2 regions of the Ectothiorhodosinus mongolicus genome follow, and region 2 is predicted to be linked to the other one. Evidence: predicted binding sites of a transcription regulator. Region 2 holds the regulator's gene; the other holds the start of a gene.

Region 1 (15,685 bases), 200 kb from region 2:
TATTGTCGAAGCAATGATCGATGGCGGCTCGGCCGCCGCGGCATTCATGGGCAGCGAGCTGGGTGAGGGTGTCCACCGTGTCATGGGTGATGGTCATGGGTCCTTGGGCGATCATCCAGCGCAAAGCATCGCCAGCGCCTTTGAGTGAGAAGCTGAGCTGATGCAGTTCACCAAAATCATCCTCAACCCGCAGACTCACGGTATCGCCGCGCATGAGCGCTTGAACGAGCGCAGAGGGCGGTTCACCACTGCCGGGCTGCCATAAAGCCCACTCCAATGTCTCGCGGTCTTGTTGGGCGCGCTGTGCTCCGGGGCGGATATAGGTCGAGATAATCGGTGCCTCGCCGTTCCCCATGACTTGGGCTTCGACGCAACAGGCTTGATCGGCGAGTCTGAGTTGGGCGTTATTAATCAATATCGCGGCTTTGATCGGGCCTTCTTGAGTTTGGCCAATGGCGAAGGCGTGGCCATCATCGCTGCGGGTGAAAGCCAAGACGGTGAGCTGTTCGCTGGAGTCCTCGACGGTGATCCACCAGTCGCGAATTTGTTCATGGGCACTGACTTGGGAAGCCGAAGCCCAGAATAAAACCCCGATTAATAGCCTGCTAAGGCGCATGTGCCGGACTCTTTGTGGGGTGCCTATCTGAATCTGACCAGTTTGAGGGGTTATTGTCAAACCGGATTTAACAAAAATCCCGTGAGCGGGTGTGTAGAGCGCCCAACCAGGCATTGCGATTATCCAGTCGTTGGGCGATGAGATGCATGACGCCATCTTGCTGTTGCAGCTCACCTTGCACCTCCAGCAGCTGGGATTGTAATAGCGGCAGGCGAAAGCGCTCGACCAAATGCGCCCAAACAATAACATTCACCGGTCCAGTCTCATCTTCTAGAGTGAGAAAAACCGTGCCTTTGGCCGAAGCCGGATGCTGACGGGTGGTGACTAAGCCGGCATAGCGCACGCGGCGACGATTGCCCAAATTCGCCAGTTGGCGCGCAGTTTGGGTCGGGCATTGCGGTTGTTGTTCACGAATCAAAGCCAGTGGGTGGCGTCCCAAGGTTAAGCCTAAGCTGGCGTAGTCGGCTAATAGATTCTCGGCTTCATTGGGGGCGCGTAAGGCAGCTTTGGGTTCCTCAATGGGTATCCCATCCAGCAGGGGCAGGGGCGCTTCGGTGGCCAGTGCATCCCAGCGCGCGGCATGGCGATGCCCGCTGAGGGATTGCAAGGCATCGGCAGCGGCTAAGGCTTCTACTTGCCGGCGGTCGAGTTTGCTGCGACGGATCAGATCCTCACAATGGCTAAAAGTTTGTTGCTGGCGTGCTTCTAGTAAGCGCTGTGCGGCGCCTTGTCCCAGGTGCTGAATCAGACATAAACCCAAACGCAGACTCGGTTTTGCGGTGGGGCCTTCTAGGGTGCAATGCCATTGGCTATGACACACATCTACCGGTAGGACTTCCACGCCATGACGGCGGACGTCTTGAATCAACTGTGCGGGTGCATAAAACCCCATGGGTTGGCTATTAATCAAGGCGGCGGCAAAAGCGGCGGGATGATGGTGTTTCAACCAAGCGGAGATATAGGCCAGCAAAGCAAAACTGGCGGCATGGGATTCGGGGAAGCCATATTCACCAAAGCCTAAAATCTGATGGTAAATCTGCTCGGCATAGGCTTGCGGGTAGCCTCGGGCGGTCATGCCTTGCAGTAGGCGCTCACGAAAGACGTGTAATTGCCCTTTGCGCCGCCAAGCCGCGATAGCGCGCCGCAGACCATCGGCCTCACCGGCGCTAAAGCCGGCGGCCACTACGGCCAGTTTAATGACCTGTTCTTGGAACAGCGGCACGCCTAGGGTGCGTTTGAGTACAGCCTCAACATCAGCATGTGGGTATTGCACCGGTTCTAGACCCTGGCTGCGGCGCAGGTAGGGATGCACCATATCGCCTTGAATGGGCCCCGGGCGCACGATGGCCACTTGGATCACCAGATCGTAAAAGGTGCGCGGTTTGAGGCGCGGCAACATGCTCATTTGCGCGCGTGATTCGATTTGAAAGACGCCGACGGTATCGGCGGCACTGATCATTTGATAGACCTGTGGGTCTTCGCTGGGGATGCTGTCTAGGCTTAACTGTTGGCCGGTGTGCTCGGCGATGAGGCCGAAGCTGCGACGAATGGCGGTGAGCATGCCCAGTGCCAGGACGTCGATTTTCAATAGGCCCAGCGCGTCTAGATCGTCTTTGTCCCATTGAATAATGGTACGCCCGGGCATGGCCGCATTTTCTAAAGGCACTAGGGTATGTAGCGGTTCGCGGGAGATGACAAAACCACCCACATGCTGCGAGAGGTGGCGTGGGAAGCCGTAAATGTCTTTGACCAATTGCATGAGCCGCACAATGCTAGGGTCTTGTGGGTCCAGACCGACTTCACGCAGGCGCTCCTCAGCCAAGCCCGCATCCCAGCGGGCCATATTGCTGGCCAAGGCATCCAGGCGATCGAGGGCAAGGCCTAAGGCTTTGCCGACATCGCGAATGGCACTGCGGCGACGGTAGGTGATGACTGTGGCCGCCAGAGCTGCGCGGTCTCGCCCATAGCGGTTATAGATGTACTGGATCACCTCTTCACGCCGCTCATGCTCAAAATCCACATCAATATCGGGCGGCTCATTGCGTTCCTTGGAGATGAAACGCTCGAACAGCATATCGGATTTGGCGGGGTCTACCGCAGTAATCCCCAGGCAGTAACACACGGCGGAGTTTGCTGCAGAGCCTCGGCCCTGACACAAAATGCCGCGCTCACGGGCAAAGCGCACGATGTCATAGACGGTGAGAAAGTAGGGGGCATAGCCGAGTTCGGCGATGACGCTCAGTTCATGGGCGAGTAGCTGGCTGACCTTATCGGGCAGACCATCGGGCCAGTACGCTTGGGCGCCTTGGTCGACTAAGCGTTTGAGGGTGGTGTTTTCGTCTTCGTGTTCGGGCACATCATCCAGTGGATAGTGATAACACAGGCTGTCTAGGCTGAATTGGCAGGCATCGGCCACGGAAAGGCTATTAGCCAGCCAGTGGGATGGATAGTGCTGGGCTAATACTTCAAGCGGGCGCAGATGGCGTTCGCCGTTGGGGAATAGGGCGTGACCGGCTTGGGCGACGGTGGTGCCGAGGCGAATGGCGGTGAGTACATCCTGCAGCGCGCGGCGGGCGCGTACATGCATGTGGACATCGCCTACGGCGGTAATTGGCAGGCCGCTGTGGGCGGATAGATTTTCTAAATCCTGGATGAGTTGGCCATCGGTGGCGCTGCAAAACAATCCGCCGCCCAGCCAAAGGCGCTTTGGGAATTTTTCTTGCAGTGGTTTGAGTAGGTTTGGTGTATGTGTATTCAGGGTCTGGGAGTCGACGGCCCAAATCGCGATGAGATCATCGGTATCTTTGGGGAGGTTATCCAGGCTGAGGCAATACTGGCCTTTTTCGGCTTGGCTGCGGCCGATACTGATCAATTGGCACAAATGGCTGTAACCGCTTGTATTGCGTGCCAGCAGCATCAGCTGGCCACCGGGTAGATCTGTCAGTTGGATTTGTGTGCCGATAAGCAGCTTCAGGCCGTATTCTTTGGCGGCTTGGTGGGCGCGTACCACGGCGGCCACCGAACACACATCGGTGATGGCCAAAGCAGCGTAGCCCAACTCAGCGGCTCGCTGCACCAACTCTTCAGGATGCGAAGCGCCTCTGAGAAACGTGAAGTTGGTGACGCATTGCAGCTCGGCGTAAGCGGGCAGCATGCCAATCTCTCCTTATACTGTATATATCAACAGTATAAGCAAAAAATGGGGTCAGACCCCAATTGGGGTCGTACCCCAAATAAAGAAGGGGTCTGACTCCTACCAGTGAACCTGGCAGGGGTCAGACCCCATTCAAAGCAACGCTAAGTTAGGACTTAGGCGCTTTTCTTAACAGCAACTGGGGTTTCCAGCTTGGTCACAGTGGCCAGGCCTTCTTCGCTCAGCTTCTGAACCTGCTCAGCGAAACCGCGCTGCAGTTCGACCAACTCGTTGGCATCCTTGGCTACTTTTTCGCTCAGGTTCTTGGCAGCTTCGCCCTGGGCATTGATGTAGGCCTGCAAGCTCTTAGGATCGCTAACAGTCTGCATAGCACGCATCTGCTCAATGGCGACTTCAGAGTAGTTGCGCATGGTGGTCAAGTTGTAGTCAACCAGTTTGGACATGTGGTCGATCGTGGCGTTGTTGAACTTACGCACGGGGGCGGCCAATTTTTCCATCTGATCCTGCATGCTGTTGAACATTTCGGTGTACATGGTCTATCTCCTGATTTCGAGGGTTTAAAAAGATTCCAAGGTAGAAGCTTTTCTGACCTTGTTGCGATGCAGCATAAAATATCTTTTTGTGCATTGCAACATTTTTTTTCGACCAGACAAAAAGTGCAGGAATGTTGTACTGTCTCAACACCAAGGAGACCGTGCCTATGAACACATCTGAAGCAAATCGTACTTTGGTGGGGATTCTGATTTTCCCGCAGGTAGAGGTCTTGGACTTCACCGGCCCTTTCGAAGTGTTCGCTACCACACGTTTGGATGAGGCGCAGCGCACAGAAACCGAGTCACCCTTTGAAATCCGCTTGATTGCACAGAGCAAGGATCCGGTGACCACAACCGGTGGCATGCGGGTGCTGCCGGATCATGATTTCGCGGATTGTCCCTTTTTTGATGTATTGGTGGTGCCAGGGGGTAAGGGCACGCGCACCGAGATCCATAATCCGGTGCTGATCGATTGGTTGCGTCAGATCGGGGCCGGGATTCCTTTATTGGCGGGTGTTTGTACTGGCTCGATGCTGATGGGGCAGGCGGGTCTGCTCGATGGTTTACGCGCCACCACGCATTGGCGTTCCTTGCCTTGGATGCGCGAGGCATTTCCTGAAGTGATGGTGGTGGAGGATGAGTTTGTCGTTGATGCCGGTTCGGTGATCACCTCAGCGGGTATCTCAGCGGGCATTGATATGGCGCTGCATTTGGTGCTGCGCTTTCATGGTCAAGACGTGGCGCGGGCAGCAGCGCGTAATATGGAATATCCCTTTCCTGGCGATGGCGGCCGCCGGCGTTTGGTGCCGCATCAAAACGGCGATTGAACTCCTGCCAGTGATTGTTGGCTCAGGCAAATAATCCTTGAACCTGCCAGCCTTGATGTTTGGCGCGCAAATCTTGATAAACCCACAGACGCTGTCCTTGAGCGTTGGTGGCATCGCAATAATCGCGCCGTACATCGCGCATATCCCACCAGCCGGTTTCAATGCGCTCAAGATGGGGCGGCATAGAGATGCGCGCTTGGCAGGGGCTGGGGCGAGACACCAACCAAATGGGACGACGGGCGGCTGTCGTCGTGGCACAGGATACTGTCATTGCCTTGGGCGCAGCAAAAGAGGCGGTCTTCCAGGCCTGTTCGGGGCGATGGTCGGCATGCAGTTGTAAGCCGAATACGGCTTTTTCCCCTAAGCGCGCCTGCAGGCGCTCTAATAGTGGCTCAACCGAGCTCTGTGTCGAGCGGTGCTCCGCTGACCAAGGCAGACATGAGCGACTCTCCAGCAATAGGCTAGTGACGGGTGCGATTAAGCGTTGCTGTTGCAAATGCAGTTGGCACAGCTCCAATAGCTGAGCCATATCTCGACCGGGTTCCAGCAAACCAATGTCTAAGACGGTGTTGGGCTGTTTTTCATGACATAGCTGCAATTGCAAAGATTCGATGCTCAGGCCCCGACCGCGCAGCCATATCAGCAGGCTACTCAATCCCTTGGTGATCGGCTGTTGCAGTCGATTGGTGCTGTGTATGGCTTGTGCAAACTCGGTTTCATAGCGAAAACTCTGGCGACTGTGAAAACGATTCAGCGCCATGACCTGATGACCTTGGAGCGCATCCAGAAAAGCCAATAGTGCTGGACCAGTGCGCCGGGCCAGGCTGCTGCGCGGCAGTTTGAGCAGCTCACCCACGCGGCGCATGCCAATGCCTTGCAGAGCCTGATTCAGGGTTTTATCGAGCGCCAATGCCTGGATAGGTAGCTGCTTTAGGACATTCAACCAAGTGTCGGCGTCAGTGATAGAGCTACCCGGTTGATGGCGCGACAGCAATAAAGCCGCGGCAGGGTAGGGGGCGATGGCTTGGTCGATAGCGCCATAAAGGGCGTGTAGATCGTTGGTGATCTGTTGTTGGAGCGACTCAAGGCCACCAAAACAGCGCAGGCTACGACCGATTTCTAAAGCCAGCAGCTGCGGCTGTGCAGGCACATGCACGTGATCGCTGTAGTGCAAAGCCTGTTCGGCTAGGCCCTCAGGTAATGCCTGAGGGTGATGCCAGGCCAGCCATAACGAGTTCGCCGAAGATCGTATACTGTACATATATACAGTATAAATTAATTAATGGGGACAGACCCCTTTTTGCCAAAAAGGGGTCTGTCCCCATTAATTAGCCTTGCGGGATGGCGAAGCGGCTTTGGTGCTGCAAATACTGATTGGCATCGACCACCGCCAGCGCGGTCATATTGACGACGCGGCGCACCGAGGATGCCTCGGTCATGATGTGCACGGGTCGCGCAGCCCCCAGCAAGATCGGGCCCACTCCCACGCCTTCGCCACTGGTAGCCTTGAGCAGATTCAAGGCGATATTGGCAGCATCGATATTGGGCATAACCAGCAGATTAGCCTCGCCTTTGAGCCGAGAACCGGGTAGCAAGCGGTCGCGGATTTCCTGTTTGAGTGCGGTGTCCGCATGCATCTCACCATCCACCTCAAGTTCGGGATCCAGACGTTCGAGGATAGAGCAGGCCTGACTCATTTTGCGGGCGCTTTCCGAATCGACGCTGCCAAAATTGGAATGCGAGAGCAGGGCGACCTTGGGTGTTAAACCAAAATTACGCACTTCCTCGGCTGCCATCAGGGTGATCTCGGCAATGGTGCGCGCATCGGGGTTCTCATTGACATAGGTGTCGGTGAGAAACAAGGTGCGCTGCGGTAGCATCAACACATTCATGGTGGCGTAATGGCGCACGCCCGTGGCCAAGCCGATAGCGTCATTAATATGCTTGAGGTGATAAGCGTGCTGCCCGATCATGCCGCAGATCATCGCGTCAGCCTCGTTGCGTCTTAAAAGCATGGCGCCGATCAGCGTGGTATTACTGCGCAGGCGGTATTTCGCGACCTCGGGCGTGATACCGCGACGGCCCATGAGATCGTGGTATTCGTTCCAGACTTCGCGATAGCGCGGATCTGAGTCCTGATTGACGATCTCGAAATCCTCACCCGGCCGAATTTGTAGCCCAATGCGCTTGATGCGTGCCTCGATGACATCGGGGCGGCCGATGATGATTGGGTAGGCGATACCTTCTTCAATGACGGTCTGGATGGCCCGCAAGACCCGCTCATCTTCACCCTCCGGATAAACCACCCGGCGCGGCGAAGCCTTGGCGGCCGCGAACACGGGTTTCATCACAAAACCCGTCTGATACACAAAACTATTGAGCTGATCGCGATAGTTAGCGATATCTTCAAGCGGCGCAGTGGCGACGCCGGAGGCCATCGCGGCCTCGGCCACAACCGGCGCAATTTTCACGATCAATCTCGGATCGAAAGGCTTTGGAATCAGGTAGTTGGCACCAAAACCTGGGACATCTTCTCCATAGGCTTTAGCCACTAATTCCGACGGTTCTGCGCGGGCGAGCTCGGCCAAAGCCTTGACTGCAGCAACCTTCATTTCATCAGTAATGCTACGCGCACCAACATCCAAGGCGCCGCGGAAAATAAACGGAAAGCACAGCACATTATTCACCTGATTGGGGTAATCCGAGCGCCCTGTGGCCATAATGGCGTCGGTACGTACAGCCTCAACCTCCTCTGGCAGGATCTCTGGATCGGGGTTGGCCAGCGCCATAATGAGCGGCCGCTTACCCATTTTCGCCACCATATCTGGCTTGAGCACGTTACCTGCCGATAAGCCGAGAAAAATATCGGCACCCTCGATCACTTCGCCAAGCGTGCGAGCGACCGTATCTTGTGCGTAAACCTGCTTAATGGAATCCATGTCCTCAGGTCGCCCTTTGTAGAGCACGCCATGAATATCGGTCACCCAGATGTTCTCGCGTTTTAAACCGAGTTGAACCAATAGGTTTAAACAGGCGAGGGCAGCGGCACCGGCACCAGAGGTCACTAATTTGATATGGCCCAAGTCTTTGCCGGTCAGGAATAAAGCATTAAGTACGGCCGCTGCCACCACAATCGCCGTACCATGTTGATCGTCATGGAAAACCGGGATGTTCATGCGTTCGCGTAGCCGCGACTCGATATAAAAGCATTCCGGTGCCTTGATATCCTCGAGGTTGATACCCCCAAAGGTGGGCTCCATCGCCGCAATGATATCGACCAACCGGTCGGGATTTTTCTCGTTGAGCTCGATATCAAAGACATCGATATTGGCGAACTTTTTAAATAAAACCGCCTTGCCTTCCATCACTGGCTTGGCAGCGAGGGGGCCGACATCCCCCAGTCCTAGCACCGCCGTTCCATTGGTGACGACGCCGACCAAATTAGCGCGAGTAGTCAGCCTGCTGGCTTGCGAGGGATCAGCCGCAATGGCCCTTGAGGCGGCCGCGACTCCTGGCGAATAGGCGAGAGCGAGATCTCGCTGATTGGTTAACCCTTTGGTGGCGACCACCGAAATTTTTCCGGGGCGTGGTTCGCTGTGATAGTCCAGAGCGGCGGTATTGATGCTGGTCTTGTCCATGCCTGCGCACAACTTGTTGTTATGAGTCTGCACCCATTATCCGCGCTTTCTGCACAAAAGGGGTACGACCCCGGTTTCAAGATGCGAAAAATGGGGTCGTACCCCATTATTTAACATAATATATATTATGCGCAATTTAGAGGGGCCTTCGGGAGTAGCGCTTCCGGCCCCAATCCCCCAGAATGCGGCCTCTGAGCTTTGTCACCGTGTTATTTGTGCTTATGTCTGAATACCAGAAACGCTATCAAGCCCTATCGTTTGATCAGCGCATGGAACTGGCCCTCTCAGCGGATTTGGATTCGCAATGGCGTCCTTTTCTGGTGAACGATCAGCACGCACAGGTAAAAACTTATTTTTCACGTCGCGTTGACCTTCGCGCCGAGGAAGTCGCCATTCTCCTGGCCGACCCCAATCAGACCGTGCGTCTCAATTGCGCCAAACGCTCTGATCTAACTTCTGAACAAGTGGAAGCTTGTGTCTGCGATCAGGACCCGAATTTGCGCTATTTCATCGCCCGCAATCCCTTGATTACCGATCTACAGCGCCAGCGCCTTTTAGAAGACAAAGATGTGTTGGTGCGTATCGCCGCGCGCAAAGGGCCTAAACAGCGCACAACCCGCGCCCGCCCCGGCCAGGCGGAAATGATTCGCTAGGCAAGCCGCTGTTTCTGATGCCCGGGTAGCCCGAGCTCCTCAAGTCAATCACGCGTCGCCAAATCAATGCCTTCGGCCATCACGCGTGCCAAATGCTGGATTTGTTCAGGCTCGATGACATACGGCGGCATCAAATAGGAAACATGACCCAACGGTCGCAACAGGGCTTGGTTGGCCAATGCGTGCTGATAAATCTTCAGGCCGCGGCGCTCTTGCCAGGGATATGGCGTTTTAGCGAGTTTGTCCTTGACCATTTCTACGGCGGCGATCATCCCAGTTTGGCGCACATCACCCACATGGGGGTGATCTTTCAGCGGCGCCAATGCCTCACTCATGACATCTGCCAGCATGCGATTACGCTCGAGTACAGGGGAAGCCTCAAAAAGGTCCAATGTCGCCAACGCAGCGCTACAGGCCAAGGCATTGCCGGTGTAAGAGTGAGAATGCAGAAACGCCTGCAGGCGTTCATATTCGGTGTAAAAGGCCTCGTATACCTGGTCATGCGTAAGCACTACAGATAACGGTAGATAGCCGCCCGTAAGGCCTTTTGAGAGGCACAGAAAGTCGGGAGTAACATCCGCTTGCTCACAAGCGAAAAACGTTCCAGTGCGGCCAAATCCTACAGCGATCTCATCGGCAATGAGGTGCACGCCGTATTGATCACAGGCCTGCCTTAAAAGGCGCAAATACTCGGGGTCATACATGCGCATGCCCCCAGCGCATTGCACCAAGGGTTCGACGATCACCGCGCACACCTCTTCCCCATGCTGTTCAAGAGCCTGTTGCATGTGACTAAATTGGCGCTTAGCGACGTCTTTGGGGGTTTCACCGGGTTCGGCATAGAAAGCGTCTGGCCCCGGCACAGTGATGACATCGAGCAGCAACGGTTTATAGGTTTCTTTATATAAAGCCACATCGCCCACAGACAAAGCGCCCATGGTCTCGCCGTGATAGCTATTGCTTAAACAGATAAAACGGGTTTTCGCCGGCCTGGCCTGATTGAGCCAGTAATGAAAGCTCATCTTCAATGCGACTTCGACCGCAGCAGAGCCGCTATCCGCGTAAAAACAACGAGATAGTGGACTTGGCGCACGTTCTACAAGACGTTCGGAAAGACGTATCACCGGCTCATGAGTAAAGCCGGCCAGAATCACATGCTCTAGCTGTGCCGCCTGCGTGCTGATCGCCGCATTGATGTGGGGGTTGGCGTGGCCAAACAGATTGACCCACCACGAGCTCACCGCATCGATATAGCGATTGCCGTCAAAATCTTCCAGCCAAACGCCCTGCCCGCGCCGGATCGGAATCATCGGCAGATGTTCGTGATCCTTCATTTGCGTACAGGGATGCCATACCACCGCTAGGTCCCGCGCGGTCAAACTATCATTTTTGCCCATTGGCTGATGATATGCGCCCGGTGACATTGATCCAACTAGATGCTTTAAAAATAGGATTAAAGAGCGTCTGGGGTCATGGCGGCGTACTCATCGCTGAAGAAGAACTTGTCGGCGCCGAAAGCCGGTTTGAGTTGATCCAGCCAAGTAGCCTTGGGATCGTACTGGGCGAAAAAGGGTTGCTGTACCCAGTCTGGATTTCTCGCTTGGATGAAACGCAGGACAAACACTTTCTCGCCCTGGATTTCCGTGACTCCTTGAATTTCGACCTTGCCCGGCCCAGCGCTCATGGAGGGGCCGCGTGCCGTGCGCCCTACTCCTGAAACCTGCTGCATAGCCTGACGATAAATCTCCCAGGCACCCACCAGCGGCACTTCGAAATAGCAGCGCGCTCCGGTGTCGCGTTCCACAAAGAGATAGTAAGGCACGATGCCGAGTTTGACCTGCTCTCGCCACATATCCGCCCAAGTCTCGGCCGAGTCATTGATGTGCGCCAGCAAAGGCCCTTGGCTGCGGATTTGCACGCCGGTGTCGCGCAGGCGGCGAATCGCTTCTCTGGCGATGGGGGTGCTCATCTCGCGTGCATGGTTGTAATGCGCCATGATCGAGACATGCTTGCCCGCATTTACCAAGCGTGCCAGCAAACCCAACAAATCATCAGCATCCTCGTCGGTGACAAAGCGATGCGGCCAGAACGTCAGGGATTTGGTGCCCAGGCGTACGGTTTGCACATGTTCGAATTCGGGTCGGGTTAAGGGGTCCAAATAGGCCGACAGGTGGCGGGTTTTCATGACCATCGGGTCGCCGCCGGTCATCAAAAGATCGGTAACCTCAGGATGCGCCAACAGGTACTCTTGAAGCGTATCGGCCTGGTTGCTGGCCATGCGCAGATCGCGATCACCGACAAACTGTGCCCAGCGGAAGCAAAAGCTGCAGTAGCTGTGGCAGGTCTGACCTTGGCTGGGGAAGAACAACACCGTCTCTCGGTATTTATGCTGCAGACCATCGATGTTCTGCCCGTCCAGCTGTGGGATATTCATCTCCATTTGTCCGGCCGGATGGGGATTGAGCTCAGCACGAATTTGGTCCGCTAGGATGCGGGTTTGGGCGGCATCAGCACCGCTATCATGCAGCTTGGCCATGCGCGCGAAGTGCTTCTCGCTGAGCATGCCCTGTTGCGGGAACACCAGCTGGAAGATCGGATCATGGGGCACCGCACGCCAGTCAATGAGCTCGTTGATCACATATTCATTGACACGAAAAGGCAACACACTGGCGACGATGCGCATGGCGCGTTGCTGCTCTTCTGGTAGTTTGGCCAGTTGTGATATCTGCGACATCTGCCGATCGGTAAACACGCGAAATGGGCGCGCATTAAATGAGCGCAAAGCATCTCTGCGATGCAGTGTCACCACTGAATTCATCTCTTTCTCCTGTTGTGCGGGCAAGAACATAACCAATGGGGTACGACCCCAAATGGGGTCGTACCCCATTCCAGCGGAAAGGGTCGCCCCCTTCACAGTTGCCCTAAAATAGTGCGATAAAGCTGGGGCACCCTAACAAATACCGATATGTGGGTGCAAATTGCCGACCCATAGGAGTCCGCTCGATATGTTTGATGAATTCCCTCAAGAGGCTGGGCTGATTCACCTGAATCATGCGGCGGTAGCACCCTGGCCGAAGCGTACCTGCGCTGCGGTCAAAGCCTTTGCTGATGAGAATATGCGGGTGGGTTCTTCCCATTATCCGCGGTGGCTGGCGACGGAGCAGCGCCTGCGTGAACGACTGGCGCGGCTGATGAATGCTCCCGCCGCTGAGGATGTCGCATTACTCAAGAGCACCTCTGAGGGTTTGTCGGTGGTGGCTTACGGCCTGAACTGGGCCGAAGGTGACAATATCGTTTTGCCCACGCATGAGTTTCCGTCTAACCGCGTGGTCTGGGAGTCCTTGCAGTATCGCTTTGGGGTGGAAGTGCGGCAGGTGGATATTTCCGCGGATGATCCTGAGGCCGCTTTATTAGCCGCTATAAATCCTCGAACGCGCCTGCTGAGTGTCAGCGCGGTGCAGTATGCGCGGGGTCTGCGTTTGGATTTGCCGCGCTTGGGCGAAGCCTGTAGAAGTCGGGGCGTATTGTTTTGTGTCGATGCCATCCAACAATTGGGCGCCCTGCCCTTGGATGTTCAGGCCTGTCACATCGACTTCCTGGCAGCCGATGGCCATAAGTGGTTGCTGGGCCCGGAGGGTTTGGCGGTGTTTTATTGCCGGGCTGAGTTGCGCGATGCCCTGAAGCTTAACCAATTTGGCTGGCATATGTTAGAAGCCGCAGGTGACTACGACCGCAGCGATTGGGCGGTGGCCGCCGATGCGCGTCGCTTCGAGTGTGGCAGCAGTAATTTGCTGGGTATCCATGCACTAGAGGCCAGTGTTTCGCTCTTGGAGGAGCTGGGCATGGGCTTTGTCGGTGACGCTTTAAAACGTAATGTGGAATATCTCATCGACCTGTTGGACCAGACTTCGTTCGAGGTGGTGTCTCCGCGAGATCCGCTGCGCCGGGCGGGCATCGTCAGCTTTAACCATGCCGATATAGACCTGCCCGCTTTGTATCGGTCGCTGATGGATCAGGGAGTTCTATGCGCTTTGCGTGGCGGCGCCATTCGCTTTTCACCCCATTTCTACACGCCTGCCGCGCATTTAGAGCGCGCGGTAGAATTAGCAACAATGGGGTACGACCCCACTAATGGGGTCAGACCCCGTTAGTGGGGTCGTACCCCTTCTTGAAGAGGCGGTGGTAGTTAGTGGTGGTGTGCTCGGCGATGGCTTCGAGGGGCTCGCCGCGGACTTCAGCGAGGCACTCGGCGACGTGGCGCACCCAGGCGGGATGGTTGGGCTTGCCGCGATGAGGTACGGGTGCCAAATAAGGCGAATCGGTCTCGATCAGGAGGCGGTCGGCGGGAACTTTGCGAGCCACTTCACGGAGTTCTTGAGCGCTCTTGAAGGTGAGGATGCCGGAAAAAGAGACGTAAAAGCCGAGATCAAGGCCGGCCTTGGCCATGTTCCAGTCCTCCGAGAAGCAGTGCAATACGCCGCCAAAGTCCTCAGCATGGGCTTGGCGAAGTACCTCAATGGTCTCACGTGGCGCTGCGCGGCTGTGGATCACCACCGGCAACCGGGCCTGACGGGCCGCCTCAAGGTGGCGCTCAAAGCGCTCATGCTGCCAAGTCAGATCACCCTCGTTGTAGTGATAATCCAAACCTGTCTCACCGATGCCAACCACGCGCGGATGAGCCGCCATTTCCACCAATTCGGCGATGCTGGGCTCATGCCCCTCGCGGGCGTTGGGATGCATGCCCACTGTGCAATTAACCTGGGCGTATTTCTCAGCTAAAGCAAGCACTTGTGGGTAATTATTCATGTCAATTGAAATGCATAGCATGTGCTCGACACCAGCCTCGTTGGCCGCATTCAAGACACCCTGCACTTCCCCGCCAAAGGCCTCAAGATCAACTCTATCTAAATGACAGTGGGAATCGATAAACATCAAGCACTCGCCTTGGCCAAAGCCGCCATGGTGCAATCTCGTAGGTTCAACAGCAAGTCCTCGACAAATAAGTCGGGATTCAGATTGCCCCCCAACAAACGCCGAAACTCCATAATTTTGATTTGTAGCTCGCTGAGCGCCTCGATATCAAACAAACCCAGCAGCTGAACTGTCTCCGCCTGCGTGGCAATACCCGATAGCGCCCCGCTGTCGTCGCTCATCGCCAAGCGCAAAGCGTCCAAGAAAAACAGCTGAATCGCCGATAACCAAACACCGGCAGCGGCGATGGGGTACGTCGAAGCCATGCCGCTCAAGCCCTTTTTGCCGCTCAGAAAGGCCAATAAAGCCTGCTTTTGCTGGTGCCAGTGTTTCAGCTCGTCTCCGCCCTCGTACTGCAAAGCCCGCAGAGGCGAGCCCTGTGCCAACGCCAAGAGTAGATCTGAGTCATGAGTGCTCCCCTGCTCTAGCAGCCATTGTTTGGCCTGAGCGCGCTCGGGTCGAGGCAAACGCAGCATCTGACAACGACTGCGAATCGTTGCCGGAAGCCGAGCAGGATGCGCGGTCACCAGCACCATCAAAGCAGGTCCCGGCGGTTCCTCCAAAGTCTTTAATAAGGCATTGGCGGCATTCAAATTCATCGCATCGGCAGGCCAGATCATGGCGATACGGCGCGGCGCATGACTCGTCGATAAGCTCATGAACTCGGTTAATTGCCGAATTGGCTCAATGCGGATATTTTTCTTGCCCTCTTCCGGGCGAAGCGTGGTGACATCGGTATGAGCACCCGCGGCCAACATGCGACAGCCATGGCATTGCCCACAGGCCAAACCTTCAGCGGTGGGCTGGGTGCAGACCTGTGCGCGAATCATCTCGTGAGCAAATTGGCTTTTACCGATGCCCTCAGGACCGTGAATAAGCACCGCATGTGGGGTTTGCTCGCTTGAGATGCGTTCCTGCCAAGCGCGCCAGGCATCTTGTTGCCAAGGCAATAAACCCAAATCCAGACCTGATTCAGGCGCCGTGGATGTCATAAGGAATCCGCCACAGCAGCAATCACCGCAGCGCGGACCGTCTCAAGATCTTGACTGGCATCCACAACTCGATAGCGATACGGATCTTGAGCGGCACGCGCCAGATAACAGGTTCTCACACGCTCAAAAAAGTCCACGGTCTCCTGTTCAAAACGATCTGCAGCGCCACGCTTACCGGCCCGTGCCAAACCAATCTGCACCGGGGCATCCAACACGACGATGCGATCAGGCCGCAGATCGCCTTGTACCCAGTTTTCTAGCGATGCAATACGCTGAGCATCGATACCGCGGCCCCCGCCTT
Region 2 (15,685 bases):
AGCGTGTGTAATGGCCAGAACGGCCCGCTGGGATCCCACCAGCTTTTTGCCAGCTGGGTATAGCGCTCGACTTCTTGGGGATCGATGGAGCTGGCCATGTCAGCGCTCTGCTGGCGGTTAGGACTTGTCATTGCCGGGACGCGTCATCTTTTGGACTGATCATCGTTAGCTCTGACCCGCGAGCTTCCTTTGAAGTTCGGCGACGACAGCGGAATCCTCTTCGCCGCGCCCCTGCTCCGCCATGGTGTGCAGCCATTGGGCGGCCAGCGAGGCACCCATCAGCGGCACGCCGAGTTGCTGAGCCGCTTGAACGACGATGCCCATGTCTTTGCTGTGCAAGCGGGTTTTGAAGCCCGGTGGGTAGGCGCGATCGAGCATGCGCTGACCATGGACTTCCAGCACTTTTGAATAAGCCAGACCGCCGAGCAGCGCCTCGCGCATGGCTGCGGGATCCACACCGCCGGCTTCGGCCAAGGAAATAGCTTCGGAGACGGCAACCAATGACTGGGCGACGATGAGCTGGTTGCAGGCCTTGGTGATTTGCCCGGCGCCGTGATCGCCGACGTGGGTGATTTTGCCGGCGACGCAGTCGATGATCGGCCGCAGCTTTTCGAGCACAGGGGCTTTACCGCCGACCATCACCGTGAGCGTGCCGGCGATGGCGCCGGCTTCACCGCCGGAGACCGGGGCATCAAGAAAGTCGATGCCCATTTCCGCCAGCGCCTCAGCCATATAACGGGTGCGCACCGGACAAATGGTGCTGTGGTCAATGACCGTGAATCCGGAGCTGGCGGTTTCTTTAACGCCGCTAGGTCCGAGCAGGATTTGTTCAACATCGGGGGTGTCTGAGACGTTGGTAATGAGCACATCGACGCTTTGGATGAGCTCGGTGAGGCTATTATGGGCGTTGGCGCCAGCGGCTTTAAGCGGCTCCAGCGACTCGGGACGGCGGGCCCAGATATGAAGTTCATGGCCACCGTTTTGCACATGCAGGCTCATGGGTCGACCCATAATACCCAGTCCAACGCAGCCAACTTTCATGCGATTTTCGCTCATGTGCGAGGTCCTATGTTTAAGGTGCGCTTGGGGGTCATGCGCAGGTTTCCATCGTTAGAACAGCAGCCGCTTTTTTAACAGGGCGGTGGCGATACTTAAAGCTGCGAGGCCGTATGCCAAGACAACGCCAAGGTGCAGCAGAACTTGGGTAGGCCATTGCCCGATGATCAGCGGGCGTACGAGCTCGATGACATGATACAGCGGCAGCCAGACCATGACTTGGCTGACGACGGGAGGCAGCTGATCCATGGGAAAAAATACACCAGATAGCAATAACATAGGCGTTAAAATTAATGTGAAATAGTAAAGAAAGAAATCGTAGCTACGCGATACGGCGGTCATGATCATCGCCATGGAACCAAAGGTGAAGCCAGCGAGAAAGACGACGGGCAGGGAGAGTAACGCACGGGCATCGGCGACTAGGCCAAGCACTGATGCGACCACCAACATGGCGCTAGCGGCAAATAAGGCTTTGGTGGCGGCCCAGAGCACTTCACCAAAGACGATGTCGTCTAGGTTGAGCGGAGCACCGAGCATGGCATCCCAGGTTTTTTGTTCGGACATGCGGGTGTAGGCCGAGTACATGCCCTCGAAGCTGGAGGTGTTCATGGCGCTGGAGCAGATGATGCCGGAGGCGAGAAACACGATGTAGGGGATGTCGCCGACCTCACCAATCAAAAGGCCAAAGCCAAAGCCAAAGGCCAGTAGGTACAGCACCGGCTCGCCGAAGTTACCCATGATCGAGGGCAGCATGATTTTGCGCCAGACGCGTAGGTTTCGCCGCCAAACGGGCAATGCGCGCAGGCTCAAGCGTGGCAGAGTGGTACGCAACGGGTTAGGCCGAGACTGGGTTGTGGCCTTGGGCGCGGCTTTGGTGGGGGCGTTGGGCATGGGCTCTAGTCGCGCAGCTCGTGGCCGGTGAGTTTGATGAATACTGTTTCCAGATCCTTAGCCTTATGCTCTTGAATCAGGGCTTGGGGGCTGCCGCAAGCAACGACTCGACCCTGATCAATGATGGCCAGGCGATCGCAAAGGCGCTCAGCCTCTTCCATGTAATGGGTAGTGAGAATGAGGGTCGTACCCCGTTTTTGCAGTTCTTTGAGGCGCTGCCAGATGTGATGGCGGGCCTGAGGATCCATACCGGTGCTAGGCTCGTCGAGGATGACCAGTTCGGGGTTATTGATGAGCGCGCGAGCGAGCATCAGGCGCCGACGCATGCCGCCGGAGAGCTGGCTGATGCGCGCGGTCTGGCGCTCTTTCAGGTTGGCGAAGATGAGCAACTCATCGACGCGGCGCAAGCGCTCTGCCCCACCCAGACCAAAGTACTCCGCATAGGTGTAGAGGTTCTCCCAAACCGTGAAGTCAGGATCGAGATTATCAAATTGGGGTACGACCCCTAAATTTTGGCGCGCTTCACGGGCCATGGCCGGGACGGGATAGCCCAGGACCGTGAGCTCCCCTGCATCGGGCGGGGTGTGGCCTAGGAGCATGCGCAAGGTGGTGGTTTTGCCGGCGCCGTTGGGCCCGAGCAGGCCGAAAAATTCGCCGGGTCGCACAGCGAGGTCGATATGGTCGACGACGATGCGCCCGTCATAGGTTTTGAGCAGACCTCGGGCCTCGGCGATGGCCGCTTCGGGAGGGCTTGAGGTGACGGCAGCAGAGGTCATGGCACACGCGGATCGGGGGACGCAGGGATGCTGGCATAGCGGATGGTGGGTTTCAAGCAGGTTGTCTCTTGGTGGGGTTTTGGCGTACTGTATATAAATACAGGTAAAATTATGGATAAAGCACTCACTCCCCGCCAACAGCAGATTCTGGATTTTATTCGCAGCGCGCAGAATGAGCGGGGCATGCCGCCAACGCGTGATGAGATTATGCGTGCTTTTGGCTTTCGCTCACCCAATGCGGCGGAGTGTCACTTGCGGGCGCTGCAGAAAAAGGGGGTGCTGCGCCTGACCTCGGGGGTTTCGCGGGGCATCCAGCTGACCCAGCCAGGCGGTATGCCGCTGATTGGGCGGGTGGCAGCCGGGCATCCGATTTTGGCGGTGGAGCATATCGAGGATCATTTTCATATTGATGCGCGCTTGTTTAAGCCGGCGCCGGATTATCTGTTGCGGGTGCAGGGTGACAGCATGATCAATGCCGGCATTCATGATGGCGATTTGTTGGCGGTGCATCGCACGCAGGTGGCAGAGCCTGGCCAAATCGTCGTGGCGCGCCTGGATGATGAGGTGACGGTGAAGCGGCTGCATCGCCAGGGGCAGCGGCTACAATTGCTCGCTGAGAACCCCGCCTACCCGCCTATCGATCTGGATCCGGACAAGACCTCTTTGTGCATTGAAGGGATTAGCGTTGGCGTGATTCGCCCGCAGCCACAGTAGGTGTGTGCGATGCGCGATCCGGTGGCGCTGAAACAACTGCTGGAGCAACGCTCCGATATCTGGCGGGCCGGTGAGAGTGCGGGCGGGCAACAACAGCCGCGTCTATCAACCGAAGATGCGCGGCTGGATGCGCGTTTAGGCGGCGGCTGGCCTATGGGGCAGCTAACAGAATTGCTCTTGGATGCACCAGGCATCGGCGAGATCAGTCTATTGGCGCCGTGTTTGGCGCAGCTCACCCAACAGCAACGCATTATCGCTTTGGTGGCGCCGCCCTATATTCCTTATGCGCCGGCCTTAGTGGCGGCTGGCTTGGCTTTGGAACGGGTGTTGGTGATTCGACCACGCGCCGCGGAACAGGCACTGTGGGCGTGTGAGCAGATTTTGCGCGATGGCAGTGTGGCGGCGGCGCTGTTTTGGCCTGAGCGGGTGACGGCTTTGCAGTTGCGGCGCTTGCAGCTGGCTGCGGCTCAAGGGGCATGTTGCGGCTTTATTTATCGCCACAGTCGCTGGGCGGCAAGCGCTTCGACGGCGGCGCTGCGCTTGCGGCTTTATCCGGATCAGCCTTGTCGGCCACGCATTGAGGTGTTGAAAAATCGCGGGGTGGCTTGAGCTTCTTAATTGGCTCGTGTTAATTGGCTCGTGGGATGGCTTTTCTCGGGCCGTTGTGGCGCGGGCATTAGCTATTGGTGAGAATGGCGCGCAGGGCTGAGGCTTTGTCGAGCGTTTCTTGGTATTCCTGGGCGCAATCCGAATCGCTGGTGATGCCGCCGCCGGAGCCAAAATAAATCTGTCCCCTTTTGTGGAGCGCGGTGCGGATGGCGATGTTGGTGTTGAGGTTGCCGTCAAAGCCGAGGGTGCCGATGGCGCCGCAGTAGATGCCGCGGCGATGCGGCTCGAGTTCCTCGATGATTTGCATGGCGCGCAGTTTGGGGGCGCCAGTGATGGAGCCACCGGGGAAGCTGGCAGCGAGCAGATCTATGGCATCTTTGCCGGGGGCGAGCTGGCCGGTGACGGTACTCACCAGATGATGCACGTTGGCGTAGCTTTCTAAGGTGAACAGCTGCGGCACTTGGATGCTGCCCGGCGTGCAGCAGCGGCCGAGGTCGTTACGCAATAGATCAACGATCATGAGGTTTTCGGCGCGGTCTTTCAGGCTTTCTTGGAGGCATCTCGCCTCTTGTGCATCTTGCTCTGCATCGGGGTGACGCGGCCGCGTGCCTTTGATCGGTCGGGTGGTGACAGTGCCCTGCTCTAGCCGCAGAAAACACTCTGGTGAGTTACTCAGAATCTCGAACTCCGGGAGTTTGAGGTAGGCGCCATAGGGTGCGGGGCTGTCGTGTCGCAGCTTGAGGTAAGCGGCGAAGGGGTCGCCGGTGACCTCGGCGCAAAAGCGCTGTGCGAGATTCACTTGATAGCAGTCACCATCGCGGATGTAGTCCTGCAGACGCGCGAAAGCGCCAGCATATTGCTCAGCCGTGAGGTTGCTGCGCAACTTTGAACGAGATTGAAATGGGGTACGACCCCACTCAGCGAAAGATGGGGTACGACCCCAACTAGCGGTGCTCGTTGGGGTCGTACCCCATTGGTTGAAGTAGTCCACAAGGGTGGGCCAGGCGTCGCGGGTGGCGGGGGTGTGGCCTTGGCCGACGAGCCAGACGGCGGATTCTTGATGGTCGACGAGGATGGCCCAGTCGTAGATGCCGAGGGTCATGAGGGGGATGCTGGGTTCATCACGAGCTTGGGTGGGGAGCGACTCGAGACTGCGGCCGAGATCATAGGACCAATAGCCAGCGGCGCCCCCGAAAAACGGCAGCGCTTGCTTTGCGTCAATGGTAGGGCACATCAGGGGGGCTAAGCTGCGCCGCAGCACGTGTAAAGGTGGTTCAATGGAGGTGCTGACACTTTGCCGCACCAGCTCGGAATCCAAACCACCATCCCAGTGAGTGATTTCGGTGCCGTGGGCATGGCTAACCAGCGTGATCCAGGGCACCAAACACAAGACATCCCAACGTGCACGGCCTGAACCGCTGTCCAACCAGATGGCATAATCGCGATCGGCGAATGCGGCGAATAAAGCGGCACTGTCGGACGGGCAATCGAGCCGGACACAGCGGGGATAAGAACTAATCGACATAAGCGGCATTCTAATGCAAGCAATGACACTCACTGAAAACAAAAAGAAAGCGCTGGTCCTGGGTCTGGGAGCGATCGGCGCATTATTGGTATTTTTGTGGCTGCAAAGCGGCGATGAGGCGGATACCGCGCCAACGCGCGCAGCCGCCAGCGTCGCGGTCACGGCCAGCGATGTCATGGTGCAAGACATCACCCAACAACTACGGGTCAGCGGCACTTTGGCGGCAGCGCAGCGCGTGGAGATCCCGGCGCGGGTGGCCGGACGGCTGAATCACCTAGCCGTGGATATCGGCGATACAGTACGCAGCGGCGATCTGTTGGCGGAATTAGAAGACGATATTTATCGCCAAGAATATTCTCAAGCGCAGGCTGAACGCGATGTCAGCCGTGCCAATTTAGCGGAAGCGGAAGCCGCCTTGGCTCAGACTCGACGGGCTTTGGAGCGCACGCGCGAGCTCAGAGCCCAAGGCATTGCCGCACAGCTAGAGCTGGAAACGGCCGAGACCGATGTGGCGGCGCAAGAGGCACGCGTGCAGCTGGCCGCCTCCCAAATTGCGCAGCGCGAGGCGGCACTCGAAAACGCTCGCACGCGCTTAACGTATACCCGCCTCATTGCCGATGGCGACGATACCGAGCAGGAATGGCAGGTGGCGGATCGCTTTGTCGATGTAGGGAGTATTTTGCAGGCCAATACCCCGGTCATGGCCTTGGTGACCCAAAACCCGCTGCGTGCCCAGGTGTTTGTCACCGAGCGCGATTATGCGTTTTTAAGCAGCGGACAAAGCGCGCGCATCGTAACGATCGCCTGGCCTGACGAGGATTTCATGGGGCGGGTAAAGCGCATTGCGCCGGAGTTTCGCGAAGCTTCAAGACAAGCGCGAGTGGAAATTGAAGTCCCCAACGACCAAGGCCGCCTAAGACCCGGCATGTTTGTTGAGGTGCGTATTGCCACACGTACGGTGAGTGATGCCGTGACCGTGCCGATCGACGCTTTGATCACCCGCGATGGGCGCCAAGGCGTTTATCTGCTGGAGCGTGATGATGATGACGATCTGCGCGCGCGTTTTGTGGCCATCACTCCGGGCATCGAAGAAGCTGGCCGGCTGCAGGTGGTTAGCCCTGAGCTCTCCGGGCGGGTGGTGACTTTGGGGCAGCATCTGTTGAGCGACGGCACCCGCGTCAGGGTCAGCCGATGAGCGCTTACATCAGCAGCGTCATGAGCGATGAGGTGCGCCGATGATCAATCCGGCACGCTTTACGGTGCCGCGTCCGGTGTTCACCAGCATGGTGACGCTGATTGTCGTGACCTTGGGGCTGATGTCGCTGTTTCGACTACCCATTGATTTGTTGCCGGATCTCACCTTCCCCACCATCAGTATCACCACGACCTATGAGAACGCCGGACCAGAGGAGATCGAGCAGCTGGTGACGCGCATCGTCGAGGAAGCTGTGTCGGCGGTACCGGGCGTCGAGCAGGTGACCAGCACCTCGTCTGAGGGCACCAGCAGCGTGCGCGTCTCGTTCACGTGGGGCACGAACCTGGATGAGGCGACCAACGATATTCGCGATCGCTTGGATCGCATCATCAATGCCCTGCCTGATGATATCGACCGGCCGCGGGTAAGGCGTTTTGATAGTGCGGCGGCGCCGATCATGTTGATTGGCATCGCGGCCGAGCTGGACCCTATTGAGCTGCGGCGCTTGATTGATGATCGCCTAAGGCCGCGGCTTGAGCGCGTGCCTGGGGTAGCCGCGGCGGATGTCTGGGGTGGTCTGGAGCGCGAGATTCGCGTTGAAGTTGATGCTGAGCGGCTTCAGGCCTTGCAGCTGAGTCTTGAAGATATTCGCCAAGCGCTCAGAGAAGCCAACATCATCGTGCCGGCGGGCGAGCTAGCGCGGGGGCGCTTGGATATGCGGCTGCAGACGCCGGGTGAATTCACGCGCATCGAAGACGTGCGCAATAGCGTGATTGCACTGCGTGATGGCGCGCCCATTTATCTGCATCAAGTGGCGCAGGTACGCGACACCCACCAACGCCTGACCCGCCTGATCCGCATTAACGGCGTGCCCGGTGTGCGCCTAGCGATCCAAAAACAATCCGATGCCAATACCGTGCGCGTGGCCCAGGCAGTGCGTGAGGAAGTCACACGCCTGCGGGCGGAGTTTCCGCAACTGGGGATTGATGACAGCATCGATTCAGCGCGCTTCATCGAACGCTCCATCAGCAATATCGGCCGGGCACTGATGTATGGCGGCAGTCTGGCGGTGTTGGTATTGTTGTTCTTTTTGCGGCATTTGCGCTTTACCCTGGTGGCTGCCACGGCGATTCCTGTGTCGATTATCGCCACCTTTGGTTTAATTTATTTTGGCGGCTTCACTCTAAACTTGATGACTCTGGGCGGCCTAGCGCTGGGCGTGGGCCTGATGGTAGATAACGCCATTGTGGTGATCGAGAACATCGCCCGGCGTCGCCAACAAGATGGCCTGGAGATTGCAGATGCGGCGCGTGAAGGCACGGCTGATGTGGCCGCGGCCATCACCGCCAGCACCTTAACCACATTAGCGATTTTCTTGCCGCTGTTTTTCGCGCAGGAACTGGCCGGGGTGTTGTTTAAACAGCTGGCTTTTGTGGTGGCCTTTGCGCTCTTTTGTTCGTTATTGGTGGCCTTGACCCTGGTGCCGATGCTGATGGGGCGTGAGGTGATGATCCGGCCTCGCCCTGCCCCAGCGCGCATTGCCTCGGTGGGACAGTGGGCCGGCTCAATCGTGGCGCAGATCGAGGCGCGCTACCTCAAGGCTTTGGATGGGGCGCTGGAGCACCGCAAGAAAACCGTGGCAAGTGCCGCGGCGATTTTCCTCGGTTCGCTTTTGCTCATACCCAGTTTGGGGACCGAGTTTATGCCCGCCACCGATGAAGGCGAGCTGCGCCTGACGGTGGTGATGGAGCCTGGTACGCGGCTAGAAGTCTTGGATGACACCGTGCGCCAGGTGGAAGCCATTTTGGATGAGCGGGTGCCAGAGCTGCGCACGTTAATCAGCAGCATCGGCGCCTCAGGTTTTCGTGCGACTTCGCCTTCGACCGCCAGCATGCGCATTTCTCTCGTACCCCAAGCCCAGCGCAGCCGCTCGACCGAGGAGATCGCGCGTGAGTTGCGGCGCCATGTCGGCGCCATCCCCGGGGCCACGGTGCGGATTCGCGCCAGCTCGGGGATGATGATGGGTGGCATGGGCGCCGGCGGTGACAGTGAAGAGCGCCTGGCCATGGAGATTCGCGGCTTTGATTTACGCATGATCGATGCCGTCGCCGAGGAAGTGCAGCAGCGCATTACCGGTATCGAGGGCATTACCGATGTGCGCCTAGGTCGTGAGGGTGGCCGTGAACAGCAAGAGGTGATCATCGATCGGGCCCGAGCGGCGGATTTGGGGGTGAGTGTTAGCCTGATTGCGCGCAGCCTTGAGACCACAATCAGCGGCGGTAGTGCCGGGCAGTTTCGAGATCGCAGCACGGAAAGCCGTATTTGGGTGCAGCTGCGTGATGCTGAGCTCATGAGCCTAGATGAGATTTTGACGCTGACCGTGCCCGGGCGCGATGGGCCAGTCATGCTGGGTAATGTCGTGCGCTTTGAGCCGAGCATTGCGCCGCTGCAAATTCAGCGCATCGAACAGCAGCGCGTCAATACCGTGAATGCCAATATTTCCGGTCGGGATTTGGGTTCTATCGTCGCTGATGTGCGCGCTGAGTTGGCACAAATCGCCCTGCCCCGGGATATCGATATTCGCTTTGCCGGCGATGTCGAAGAACAGCAGCGAGCGTTCACTGAGCTCGGTTTTGCGCTGCTGGTGGCGATCGCCTTGGTGTACATGGTGATGGCCAGTCTCTATGAGTCGCTCAAAGATCCCTTTATCGTCATGTTCGCTGTGCCTTTGGGCATTGTTGGCGTGATCGTCATGCTGCTTTTATCGAACACAACGATCAATGTGCAATCGCTGATTGGCACCATCATGTTGGTGGGGATCTCGGTGAATAACGCGATTTTGCTGGTGGATCAAAGTGCGCGCCTGCATCGCGGTGAACAAATGCCGGTATTTGACGCAGTGCGTGAGGCGGCGCGGCGGCGCTTGCGACCGATTTTGATGACCTCGCTGACCACCATTTTGGCGATGATCCCGCTGGCCTTAGGTTTTGGCGAGGGTGGTGAGGCACAGGCGCCGATGGCCCGCGCTTTGATTGGCGGACTGGTGAGTTCGACGATGATCACCCTGTTATTGATGCCGGTGTTGTACACCCTCTTCCACCGGCAAAAACCGCTCACGGAGGCTGCGCATGCGCCGGCTGCATCTTAAGCCAATGAGACAGTTGCGCGATAAGGCGATGCGCACAGCCGCCCACCTCGGCTTGGCCTTGGGCCTAACCCTCGCCATGGGCATAGCCCCATCGCTTTCGGACGAATGGGGTCAGACCCCATCTGTGTCATCTTTGGCGCTGTCGGTGGAGGATGCGGTGTTTATGGCGTTGGAGCGCAATCGGGCTTTGGCGGTGGAGATGCTGCAGCCGCAGATTACCGGCACCTTTGCGGCGATCGAGCGTGCTGCTTTTGATCCAGTGATATTTGGGGAACTGCGCGTTGGTGAAACCGAAGAATTGCGCCAATTTGATCAAGCTGCTTTGGAGCAAACCTTTGTGCGTTCCGAACGTGATGAGCTGCAGCTGGGCCTGCGGCAAACCTTGCCTACGGGCACTGAGCTGGAATTGGTCTTTCGGACACAACGCAGTGACTCTTCCCTACCCCGCATCGATGAGCAATTCTCCGCGCGCGGCGGCCTAAGCCTAACGCAGGCCTTGCTGCAGGGTGCGGGACTGGGCACCAATCTGGCGCGGCTGAGACAGGCGCGTCTGGATACTGAGGCATCGGAATATGAATTCCGCGGCTTCGTGGAGAACTTGGTGGCCGATGTCGAAGCCACCTATTGGGATTACGTGCTGGCCAGCGAGCGGGTGCGGATTTTTGAACAGGCGCTGGAAGTGGCCTCGCAGCAACTGACCGAGACCCGCCAGCGCATCGCTGTGGGACAACGGCCTGAGACGGAAGAGACCTCGGCTTTGGCTGAGGAAGCGCTGCGCCTTCAGGGCTTGATTAATGCGCGGGCTGAGCGGGCACGCGCGCGCATGCGGCTGCTGCAACTCGTCAATGCCACCGATATGGGCTGGGAGACGCCGATCACACCCTTGGATGAGGCCCAAGGTGAGCTGCCCAGCATTGAGCCGGTGGATGCCTATTTGGCACTAGCCGCTGAGCTGCGGCCGGCATTGAATGAGGCGCGGCTGCGGGTGGCGCGCGGGGATTTAGAGGTAGTGCGCACGCGTAATGGGCTGCTACCGCGCTTGGATTTGTTTATCACTTTGGGCCAATCGGGCTATGCCGATAGTTTTAGCCAGGCATGGCGGGAGACCGACGGGCCGGGTTATGACTACAGCGTGGGGCTACGTCTAGAAGTGCCGATCGGCAACCGCGCAGCGCGTGCTGAGGCCTCTCGGGCACGCCTGTCGCGCGAGCAGGCTCAAGAAGCCCTAGGCAATCTCGAGCAGCTCAGCGCGTTGGATGTGCAGCAGGCATGGCTAGAGGCGCAGCGCACGCGGGAGCAGATTCGCGCCACCCGCTTAACCCGCGAGTTACAGGCGGAAGTGCTGCGTACCGAGCAAGTGCGTTTTCGCGTGGGCTCAGGCACGGCTTTGGCGGTATCGCGGGCTGAGCGCGACCTTCTGGAAAGCCAGCTCGATGAGGTTGAGGCGGTGATTCGTTATCGCCAGGCGGTGATTGAACTGTATCGCCAAAGCGGCAGTTTGCTGCTGCATCGGGGCATTGATGCCCCCGGCCCGATCGGTTTTGACTCTTGAAACCCTGAGGCACTCTCAGGTATACCCTAATTCTAATGATAAAAAATAATGCCCAACGCGGGCGAACGGGACTCACCGGCTTAGTACTTGCCGGCGGTCAGGCGCAGCGTATGGGTGGCGAGGAGAAAGGCCTGATCGTTGTCCAAGGCCAGTCGATGTTGGCTTGGGTATTGGCGCGATTGGTGCCCCAGGTGGAGGATGTGTTGATTAGTGCCAATCGACAGTTGGACGATTATGCGCGCTTGGGTCATCCGGTGGTGACCGATGCCGGCAACTCCCAAGGCCCGCTGTCGGGTCTTGTGGCCGGCATGCAGAGCCCGGGGGTGGAGCGTTTGATCACCTGCCCTTGCGATGCACCGCTTCTTCCCCTAGATCTCGCAGAGCGCTTGGAGACGGCGCGTGAACAGCAGTCTGCTCCCATCGCGGTGGCGCATGATGGGGTTCGCCTACAGCCCCTGTTTGCTTCAATTCCCACATCGATTCGCGGTGAACTTGCATCTTTCCTGGCAGCGGGAGAGTCTCGGGTCATGGCCTGGCTGGAACGTCACAGTGTGGCCATTGCGGACTTCTCGGATCAGCGAGAGGCGTTTGTGAACATCAATACGCCGGAGTCGCTGGCTGAGCTAGAAGCCAATTGGAGTGCGAGCCCATGAGCGTAAAAAGCATAGCCTGGAGCGTGAACCGATGAGTGCCACCACTGCCGGAAACACCCAGCTGATTGATCGCTTTGGTCGGCACGTCACTTATGTACGCATCTCCATCACCGATCGCTGCGATTTTCGCTGCGTGTATTGCATGGCTGAGGACATGGCCTTTTTGCCGCGCCAGCAAATCCTCACTTTGGAAGAAATCAGCGAGCTGGCCGCCACATTTGTCAGCTTGGGCGTGACGAAGATTCGCATCACCGGCGGTGAGCCGCTGGTGCGGAATGGCGTGGTGGGATTATTCGAGCAACTGGGTCGGCTTCGCGACCAAGGCCTTAAAGATCTGACACTGACCACCAATGGCTCGCAGCTCACGCGTTATGCCAAAGATTTGGCGGCGGCTGGGGTGCGGCGCATCAACATCAGCCTTGATAGCCTCAAAGCCGACCGGTTTGCGCGCATCACACGTCGCGGAGAGCTCGACAAAGTACTGGCAGGGATCGATGCAGCGCGAGATGCCGGTATTGAGCGCATCAAGATCAACAGCGTTATTCTCAAAGGTCGCAATGAGGATGAGATTCTGGACCTGGTGGAGTTCGTGCGCGAACGCGGCATGGACATCAGCTTCATCGAGGAAATGCCCTTGGGGGTCATCGGCGATCACGACCGCGCTGAGGTGTTTTATTCCAGCGACCAGGTGCGCGCCGATATTGAGCAGCGTTACGCACTCTATCCCACCACCGAAACCACCGGCGGGCCTTCGCGCTATTACCGTATGGAGTCGGGAGAGACGCGCGTGGGCTTTATCTCACCGCATAGCCATAACTTCTGTGAGAGCTGCAATCGCGTGCGCGTGACCGTCGAGGGGCGCTTGCTGTTGTGCTTGGGTCAGGAACATTCCATGGATTTGAAACAAGTGATGCGGGCGCATCCTGGCGACCGCCAGCGCTTGCAACAAGCCATCATCGATTCCATGCAGATCAAGCCCAAAGGCCATGATTTTGATTTAAGCCGCAAGCCAGTGATCATGCGGCACATGAGCGTAACCGGCGGTTAGACTCGGCTGATGACGGCGGCCAACAGGCGGCGCACGTCGTTCATGGCCTGGCTCACATTATCACGCACTTCATCCATGGTGATTTGATGGCCCGGATCATCGCGCCCGGCGGCCCAATTGGCGACCACGGCGCAGCAGGCATAGTCAACCCCCAGCTCTCTAGCCAAAGCGGCCTCGGGCATGCCGGTCATGCCGACAATGTCGCCGCCATCTCCTTCCAAACGATTGATTTCGGCACGTGTTTCTAAGCGTGGGCCTTGGGTGGCGGCGTAGGTGCCTTGGGTAGCCACGTCGATGTTGAGCCCGGCCGCAGCTTTGAGCATATGTTCACGCAAATGCGCCGAGTATGGCTCGGTAAAATCGATATGGGTGACAAAATCCAGATCTTCTTCAAAGAAGGTGTGGTCGCGGCCATAGGTGTAATCAATGATTTGATCGGGGATCACCAGGCGACGCGGGCGCATCTCCGCGGTAATGCCACCGACGGCGGCCACCGCGAGTATGGATTGCACACCGAGGTGGCGCAGGGCCCAGAGATTGGCGCGATAGTTGATACGGTGCGGCGGGATGGTGTGCGCTGAGCCGTGGCGCGGCAAAAAGACCACTTCATGGCCAGAGAGCTCGCCGTGGGTGAGCGGCCCTGAGGGCTCGCCAAACGGCGTGTGCATGACTTCGCGGCGGACGATTTTTAGACCTTCAATGGAGGTCAGGCCGGTGCCACCGATGATGGCAATCCGTGCGGGCTGGTTCATGATGGACTCTCGTTGTTGGCTTATTGACCGGCGACGGCGTAGATGCCATCGGCGTTGCGCAGGTATTCGTGATAATCCATACCATAGCCGAAGACATAGCGATCCGGCACTGATTCACCGCAATAGTCGGCCCTAAGACCGGGCACACAGCGGTCATGGAGCTTTTTCACCAACACAGCGCTGCGCACGGAGGCGGCGCCAGCTTCCTGACAATGCGCGAGAATGCCCGCTAGGGTCAGACCCTCATCGAGGATGTCGTCGACGACGAGAACGTGACGCCCACTTAGGGGTGTGCGCGGGCTCACCAGCCAACGCAGGTTGTCGCCGCCTTGGGTGTTGCCGTCATAGCGTGTGGCATGCAGATAGTCGACCTGCAACGGAAAAGCCAAACGCGGCAGGAGTTGACCCAGGGTGACCACACCACCGGTCATCACGCACAGCAATAGAGGGTTGAGCTTAGCCAAATCGGCGCTGATGGCCGCGGCCATTTGGTCCAAGGCCTTGGCCATGGCTGGTGCGGGTATCAAACAGTCGGCCGAGGCCCAAACCTCGGCCGCCTGCTCGGGGGTAAGGCGCATCAGTACGTGAAGGTGACCGTATCGTCGTCCATGGCCTGGCTGATGACGTAGGCTCCGCCCACGGTTTCATCGATTTCGGGGATCAGGTCATCACCCCAAAGATCCAGCGTCGGCGTGCAGACTTTGAAGACCACGCCGGCTTCGTGCGCGTCTTTCATGAACTCATAGACGGACTTAGGGCTACCTTCTTGCACGTAAAGATTTTCGGCGACGCCTTTTTTGGCGAGCTCGCCAGCGCGCCCGGTCATCACGACTTCCACTTCATATTCCATGGCGGCGGCCACGGTGGCTTGGAAGAATGGTGCACCCAGCTCTGAGGGGCTGGAGGGATCGGTGTTGACCATGACGATCAGCAATTTGTCTGCCATTTTAATTTTCTCCTTGGGTGATTCCCCGCCGATTATAGGCATGGTCTATGCACCGCGCCAATGTATAAACCGTGCTTATCCAGTGATCACAATCATGTGTCTTTAAACGGGCAGCTCTGGTTCGGCGTCATTGAGCCGCGCGGCGAGCTGCACGGCCTGTTTCCAGCGCGGTTCATGCTTAAGGCGAGACCAGGTCCGCGCGGGTCGTCCATGCATGCGCGCGAGGCGAGACATGGACACCGGGTCATGCGGTTTTTTTAAGCCTCTTAAGGCTTGTTCGGCGCCTTCAGGGTGGTTGCAGATCAAGACCATGTCGCAGCCGGCGTCTAAGGCCTTAATTGTGCGCTCGGCATAATCCCCGTAGGCGGCGGTGGCGGCCATACTTAAATCATCACTGAAGATGACGCCCTGAAACCCCAGTTGTTGGCGTAACACGGTTTTTAGCCAATACGGAGAGAACCCAGCCGGCAGTGGGTCCGATTTTTCGTAAATAACGTGGGCGGGCATGATGCCGGCCAGTCCCTCTTGGATCAGACGGGCAAAGGGGATGATGTCTTCTTTGAGGCGCTCTGCGGGGCGCTGATCCGTCGGCAATTCGAGGTGGGAGTCTTCGCGCACGCCGCCGTGGCCTGGGAAGTGCTTACCAACGGCTTGCATGCCGGCATCGCGCATCCCCTGCATATAGGCGATCGCCAGTGTGGTGACTACCTCAGGGCGAGCATGTAAAGCGCGATTACCGATCACGCCGCTAAGCCCATGCGCCAAATCCAATACCGGTGCGAAACTAAAATCAATGCCCACGGCGCGCAGTTCGGCGGCC

Evidence for each region. The regulator LexA, encoded in region 2, represses DNA repair genes until DNA is damaged. The targets are predictions, from matches to a motif close to TACTGTNNATATNNACAGTA.
Region 1: a site for LexA is predicted at 3,786-3,805, ahead of CKX93_RS00295 (error-prone DNA polymerase). Genes of this name have one in related genera too.

Annotation. Positions count from the first base shown of each region.
Region 1 covers NZ_CP023018.1:90,191-105,875, reverse strand. Annotated here, with positions in the region: gene CKX93_RS00300 (hypothetical protein) at 1-616, opposite strand, end outside; gene CKX93_RS00295 (error-prone DNA polymerase) at 684-3,770, opposite strand; gene CKX93_RS00290 (phasin family protein) at 3,926-4,303, opposite strand; gene CKX93_RS00285 (DJ-1/PfpI family protein) at 4,471-5,130, shown strand; gene CKX93_RS00280 (Y-family DNA polymerase) at 5,153-6,391, opposite strand; gene CKX93_RS00275 (NADP-dependent malic enzyme) at 6,459-8,768, opposite strand; gene CKX93_RS00270 (hypothetical protein) at 8,990-9,421, shown strand; gene CKX93_RS00265 (adenosylmethionine--8-amino-7-oxononanoate transaminase) at 9,466-10,818, opposite strand; gene CKX93_RS00260 (KamA family radical SAM protein) at 10,875-12,239, opposite strand; gene CKX93_RS00255 (aminotransferase class V-fold PLP-dependent enzyme) at 12,427-13,572, shown strand; gene CKX93_RS00250 (TatD family hydrolase) at 13,559-14,353, opposite strand; gene holB (DNA polymerase III subunit delta') at 14,353-15,384, opposite strand; gene tmk (dTMP kinase) at 15,381-15,685, opposite strand, start outside.
Region 2 covers NZ_CP023018.1:1,888,118-1,903,802, reverse strand. Annotated here, with positions in the region: gene ubiG (bifunctional 2-polyprenyl-6-hydroxyphenol methylase/3-demethylubiquinol 3-O-methyltransferase UbiG) at 1-131, opposite strand, end outside; gene CKX93_RS09220 (NAD(P)-dependent oxidoreductase) at 166-1,056, opposite strand; gene CKX93_RS09215 (ABC transporter permease) at 1,111-1,947, opposite strand; gene CKX93_RS09210 (ABC transporter ATP-binding protein) at 1,953-2,723, opposite strand; gene lexA (transcriptional repressor LexA) at 2,835-3,437, shown strand; gene imuA (translesion DNA synthesis-associated protein ImuA) at 3,447-4,046, shown strand; gene pabB (aminodeoxychorismate synthase component I) at 4,114-5,571, opposite strand; gene CKX93_RS09190 (efflux RND transporter periplasmic adaptor subunit) at 5,585-6,766, shown strand; gene CKX93_RS09185 (efflux RND transporter permease subunit) at 6,810-9,914, shown strand; gene CKX93_RS09180 (TolC family protein) at 9,919-11,466, shown strand; gene mobA (molybdenum cofactor guanylyltransferase MobA) at 11,502-12,119, shown strand; gene moaA (GTP 3',8-cyclase MoaA) at 12,151-13,167, shown strand; gene CKX93_RS09165 (S-methyl-5'-thioinosine phosphorylase) at 13,164-13,919, opposite strand; gene CKX93_RS09160 (hypoxanthine-guanine phosphoribosyltransferase) at 13,940-14,497, opposite strand; gene CKX93_RS09155 (DsrE family protein) at 14,497-14,865, opposite strand; gene nagZ (beta-N-acetylhexosaminidase) at 14,968-15,685, opposite strand, start outside.